Regions from separate parts of the Brevibacillus sp. AY1 genome, predicted to be linked through region 2. Evidence: riboswitches for the same ligand, from Rfam matches in the RefSeq annotation. Region 2 holds a riboswitch; the other holds the start of a gene.

Region 1 (3,125 bases), on a different contig from region 2:
TGCGCGAACTAGAATTAAAGAAACATTGAAGGGCTCAATTGTAGAAAAATTACTTCGGTTAGTCCGCCGTTTAGATGTTCTTGTTGTAGCTGATCAAAAACCTACTACCGATGGTAAAAATAATATAGATTAGTTAGTTAATTAAAAGGGATGAGAAAGATGAACGTAGCTTTTTTTATCATACCGAAACATGAAGTGGCATTCGTGTATGATTATTTTACGATGAGGCAAGCATTAGAAAAAATGGAATTTCACCGTTACTCAGCCATACCGATTCTAACAAAAGTAGGAGAGTATGTAGGTACGCTAAATGAAGGTGACTTACTTTGGAAATTAAAACATACTTCTGGATTAGATTTTAGCAAAACCGAGGATATTCCCCTCAAAGAGGTACCGCTACAAAGAGATGTTAAACCCATCAGTATTCGTACCGATATCGAAAAAATATATAATCTAGCAATTGATCAGAACTTTATTCCGATTATTGACGATTCTGAGATATTTATCGGAATTATTAGAAGAAGGGAGTTAATTGAATATATGTATAAAAAGTTAATAGACAAGTCTAATGAAGATAAAAAGAACTACTGTGAAGTTAATCTTTAGTATGAATGAATCATAGTTGTCTACATGAAAATATTTTGAGGGGAAAGGTGTATGTTGATTGATTGTCTAATGAGAGGTATAGGGTTATTCCATTATTGAACTTGGTTAATTTGGCCGTTTATGTTTGTTTTTTCATTGGTTTATTCTATTTCATCTTAAGTAAAATAAGATAAAGCATCAATAAAACCTGTATAGTTGCTTCAGTATCACATTTAATAATTCTGGCTGGAATAACTGGGCCCTTAATGTATGGTTAATTCTGCTTTTAGACACTGGTTGATAGTACTTTATGTATTAAATTAGGGCGTTGATCCAACATGAACTGCACTCTAATTGTTAGATTTGTATATTTAACAATTGGGGTGCAGTTCAAATTATTGTTTTGAATTTATCAATATATGTCTATTGTTAATATTTACTATAATGTAAAAACGAGAGATTACTATTTATCATTTATTTTTATAAGTTTACAAATGTAATATGAAGGAGTAAAATAACTCCGTATTGAGAAAAACATAATGCCTAATCTCATTTTTTTGAGAACGGAGGACCCAATTTTTTGGGGTTAATTCTGCAATTGTAGAAAGGATGATATACTCTTTCGCCATCCTAACCCGTCAGCTAACTTCGTCGGCTAAAGCGAGGGAGGTCATAATAGAGACCGCCTTATTCGAGTATTGTTTTTGTTGTTAAAAACAAAATAAATGCTTGTTTAAATCGGTCTTTTTACATTGAAAAAACAAGTTCATAATTTCATTTTAGAATAAGAAGAAGAATCGAGGGAAAAACATATTTAGTTTAATCATTGGACATGTATATAGATAAATATACTTTTTACTCAATTCTAAGGAGAGAGTTATGAAAAATTTTAAAGAGGGTCTTAATCCATCGAAAGTACTTGTAATTGGCTTCGCCAGTTTAATCCTAATAGGAGCTTTTTTATTAACTCTACCCGTAGCAACAGAGGATGGTAAAGGACTTCCATTCTTAGATGCATTATTCACCGCTACTTCTGCTACATGCGTTACAGGTCTAGTGGTTGTAGATACGGGTGATACATTTTCGATGTTTGGTGAATTAGTGATTTTATCACTTATCCAAATTGGTGGTTTAGGATTTATGACGTTCGCAACCTTTTTATTCACTTTATTAGGTAAAAAAATCTCTTTAAAAGAAAGGATTGTACTAAAAGAAGCTTTTAATGCTACTTCGACTGCTGATATCGTGAAATTAGTAAAAAGAATATTAATTTTTACTGTTATAGCGGAAAGTATCGGTGGGATTATTTTATCTATTAGATTTTCATTTGATATGCCGATGGGTAAAGCGATTTATTTTGGTTTCTTCCATTCAATTTCAAATTTTAATAATGCAGGCTTTGATTTGATGGGGGAATTTAGAAGTCTTACTGATTACGTTGATGATCCGTTCGTAGTATTAACTGTTTGCTCTCTAATTATTTTGGGTGGCTTAGGTTTTGTTGTCATACACGAACTTTATGAATATCGGGAAACACGTACAATTTCACTGCATACAAAAGTTGTATTGACTACAACGCTAATGCTTATAGTTGGAGCATCCATTTTAATTTTCCTATTTGAGTATGGAAATGATAAAACATTAGGACCGTTGTCTTCAACAGGAAAAGCTCTTGGTGCCTTGTTCCATAGTGTAACGCCAAGAACGGCTGGATCTAATACATTACCAATTGCAGATTTGTCTCATGCAACATTATTTCTAACGATTTTCCTAATGTTTATCGGTGGAGGTTCAGGATCGACTGCTGGAGGTATTAAGGTAACTACTTTTGCTGTTCTAATGGCAACTGCCTTATCCCAACTGAAAGGAAAAGAAGATGTGGTTTTATTTAAACGACGTATTGTCTTAGCGAGTATACTAAAGGCACTGACTGTTGCAATGTGTGGCATTATGATTGTGATCATTGTCACCTTTATCCTGAGTATTACTGAACAAGGTCATGATTTTATTATGTACCTGTTTGAAGCAACTTCAGCATTTGGTACTGTCGGACTTTCAATGGGGTTAACACCAGAGCTATCTCCAATTGGACGGATTCTTATTATTTTGACCATGTTCGTAGGAAGATTAGGTCCATTAACACTTGGATTTGCTATTTCGAAACGACGTAAAAAAGAAGCTTTCCATCATCCAAAAGGAAATATAATGATTGGTTAATTAATAAAGGGAAGGGATATAAAATGGCGATAAAACAATATGCTGTTATTGGTTTAGGAAGATTTGGAACTAGCATTGCACGAAGATTACATGAAGCTGGGCAAGAAGTATTAGGAATTGATATAAATGAAGAAAGCGTAGAAGATGCGGAACGTTACGTAACCCATGCAGTGGTTGCTGATTCTACTGAAGAAAAGGCACTTACTTCGCTAGGGATAAATAACTTTGATTGTGTAATTGTAGCGATTGGAGACGATATTCAATCGAGTATATTAACTGTAATGCTATTAAAAAATTTAGGCATTCGAAAAATTATTGCGAAG
Region 2 (3,125 bases):
GATCAAGCTTCGTTTCTTCTAGTGAAAAACTTAGCGCGATGTATTTACCCATTGGTATGGCAATAATTAGTGCAAGAATCAAAACCAATGCTATTTGTAAAAAATCCATTTCTTTTCCTCCATGTAAAATGAAATTTAATATCTTTCAGGATGAATAAGTGCATCAGTTAAATAAATAGCAATTCCAATCGAAAGGATTAGTAAAATGATCATTACTCTTCTCCTTTCTCTTCAATTACTTCGTTACAAAATTTAGCAAATCCAAAAAACAATCCAAATGATAAAATAATTAAGCCAATAGATATTAAATCCATATAAATCTCCCTTTCTTAAATGACATATTAGTAGTGTGGTTATTCTAAATCTGATTCTTGAAAATCACCTCCTTAAATTTAAACAACACGGTGCAACCAACGGTAAGAATCCTCACCAGGTTTAGTAATCATGACAATTTTTGCTCCTAGTATTTTATAAATTGGAATATATCTGCTGTTATGAGTGACAACAATAATCATTCTGGTTCTTATTTCAGAAAAGAATAAGGTTAATTCAAACCCTTCATTTAAAGAATCTGCGATGATATAAACTTCCTCATATTGCATGAATTGATCAATCAAATCTGCTAAGTTTACAATGTTTGTTTTTCTGTTTTGTATTTGTGTTAAAAAAGATTGGTTAAATGACTTAACTACCATTGAATCCTCATGCTCGATCAGTGAAACGATTGGCGTGTATAAGCTTTCACTACATACAATTAACTTTTTCTCCATTTTTATTTCCTCCTTAATAGATAGAACTGGCTCGCCGATAAAGATTGCTATTTCCTTGAATGCAAGTAAAACAAAAAAGACCAATGATTACTCTTTCTCCGTCATGTAACCGTACAAAAAACATCCAAATCACAATAGTGAAAATAAATTCACATATTTTGATGAATGAATGATTTGCAACAGCAAAACATTTGAATGGAGAAAAAGTATTCATTGGTCTACTTAGCGCCTAGCAAGCCTTAAAGCCCTCTCTGCGTTCTGTCTTCCACGAAACTTTTTCAATTATAGGCATAATAAAAAAGACCTACGTATCAATCAAGCTGCTTTTTTGCATGAACCCATACAAAAATAGCCCCTTGAAATAAGGTGGTCTTTGTGACCTCCTTCGCTTTAGCCGACGAAGTTAGCTGACGGGTAGGATGGCGAAAGAGTTTCTCATCCCTTCTACAATTGTAGAATTAACCCCAAAAGATTGGTTCCTCCGTTCCTGAGTTCTCAGGATTAAGCCGATATACAATTGGTTTATGTTTGAAATCTTAATTTAAACTTCAAATATTGTAAATAGTAATTAAGAACTATTTATAATAATTAAAATTTTATATTTCTCATTTTAAGTAGTTTATTTAACATTATTTCTCTTAAATACATAGTGCATAGAAATTTTTGATCAAACAGATACCCTTTACAACGATTTTTTCTAGTAGTATGATATATTCGATTTTAACCTCAAGCGCTTAATTCGATTTTGAAGCGGGGGAACCACTTTAACTATTGTACTTGGGGTGAATCCTTTTACAAGGTAGGGTGACTCTAACCACCCAAATCCGACAGCTAACCCCGTAAGCGTTGTTGGAGAGAGTAGGTGAATTTATTTTTCTAGTTATTATTTAAAACTTTATTAATTCATAGAAAATACCGCTGAATTCATATTTGAAGCGGGGGAACCACTTTAACTATTATACTTGGGGTGAATCCTTTCACAAGGTAGGGTGACTCTAATCATCCGAATCCGACAGCTAACCCCGTAAGCGTTGTTGGAGAAAGGCCATTTTCCATGTTTTTTGTAGAAAAATACTTGTTTAAAATGACCACTTTAACAGCTTCTTTTTGATGAATTTAGGCCCTATTAAAGGTAACTTTGGATTTAATATTGAGCATTTAAATCTTACATCTACAATGGAGGCTTTATGTTTAATTTAAAAAAGAATCTAGAAGCTGATATTAATTCAGCATTTATAAAGTTTCAACGTGATTTAATCGGAAAAGGACCTCAAGAAGCTAAAACATATATTATTAATGACATGTTAATCACGCGTTTTAAAGGAGTTCTTACAGTCGAAGAAAAACACCTTATCCGCAATAAAACTGGTAGAAAACTTGTTAAACAAATGAGAACATTACTTCGTGAGCTTTATAGTGAGGAACATGAAAAAATTGTTGAAGAATATACTGGATGTAAGGTTCTTTCCTCCCACTCTGATATAAGTACCAAAACTGGAGAAAGAATCGAGGTTTTTATTTTGGATAAAGATTTAGAACAAACTCTATTGAAAAAATTAGAAAAGTTATAAGTCTTAACTAATTTAGTACTGAAAAATTCAACAAGAACATACTAACATTAGTAGTACAGATCAAAGCTGTGGTTTGTGCTACTATTTTTTTATATAAAAGTGAAGGAAGGTCAAACAGCCTTAGGGGTAAAATAAGAGTGCGAATTAAAACACGACCAACTTCACACCTTTCAATAAAGTGAAAAAAGTAAGGTCTAATCCTTACTTTTTTCTTTAAATGCTAATTGATTTGTATTCTCCTTGATTCTATCTATGAGAGCCAAATCATAAATATATTCTGGTAACATGGCTGATAAATACTTTAAGGTTAAACCTATAGTTGTAAATACTTTTAGATGCATTACCTGCTGTGTGTTAGGAGCTAAATCTTTTTCAATTAGCACATAGTATAAAGAATCAGATGGGTTGTTTCCCATCCAACTGTAAATCTGTTCCTTAGCAATTACTATATTATAATCACCAAAGAAGGAATAAACCAGATTATCTTCCAGAAGTACTCGTCCTGTATAATTGTCCATAAATATCATCCTTTCTGTAGTAAATTATTGTTTCTACTTACATCTTAAATTTGGAATTATGAATTCCTTGTTTTTCAAGCAAAATAATTTTATCCCTTTGAAATTAACTTTTGAATAGCATTGTATGTTTCGTTAATGACTTTTTGTTTAATAAAGTATTCAGGAATAATTGAGAAGAGAAATTTCATTAGTGCAGAAGAAGATCCAAAATTTCTCGCTAAAATTTCCCTTTGCTCACCTTTTATAAATTCATTATGAATAATAAC

What was found. Region 2 has a riboswitch for cyclic di-AMP ahead of JZI27_RS23200 (Na-translocating system protein MpsC family protein). Riboswitches for the same ligand answer to the same signal wherever they lie in the genome.
Region 1: linked by a shared signal. The riboswitch ahead of JZI27_RS24175 (TrkH family potassium uptake protein) and the one ahead of JZI27_RS23200 (Na-translocating system protein MpsC family protein) in region 2 are both predicted to bind cyclic di-AMP.

The regions. Positions count from the first base shown of each region.
Region 1 covers NZ_JAFLPN010000071.1:214-3,338, forward strand. Annotated here, with positions in the region: gene JZI27_RS24165 (adenine nucleotide alpha hydrolase family protein) at 1-133, shown strand, start outside; gene JZI27_RS24170 (CBS domain-containing protein) at 160-606, shown strand; cyclic di-AMP (ydaO/yuaA leader) riboswitch at 1,116-1,257, shown strand; gene JZI27_RS24175 (TrkH family potassium uptake protein) at 1,465-2,802, shown strand; gene JZI27_RS24180 (potassium channel family protein) at 2,826-3,125, shown strand, end outside.
Region 2 covers NZ_JAFLPN010000057.1:7,162-10,286, reverse strand. Annotated here, with positions in the region: gene kdpA (potassium-transporting ATPase subunit KdpA) at 1-109, opposite strand, end outside; gene JZI27_RS25135 (potassium-transporting ATPase subunit F) at 136-213, opposite strand; gene JZI27_RS23205 (hypothetical protein) at 393-770, opposite strand; cyclic di-AMP (ydaO/yuaA leader) riboswitch at 1,148-1,288, opposite strand; cyclic di-AMP (ydaO/yuaA leader) riboswitch at 1,492-1,631, shown strand; cyclic di-AMP (ydaO/yuaA leader) riboswitch at 1,677-1,816, shown strand; gene JZI27_RS23200 (Na-translocating system protein MpsC family protein) at 1,958-2,341, shown strand; gene JZI27_RS23195 (hypothetical protein) at 2,536-2,859, opposite strand.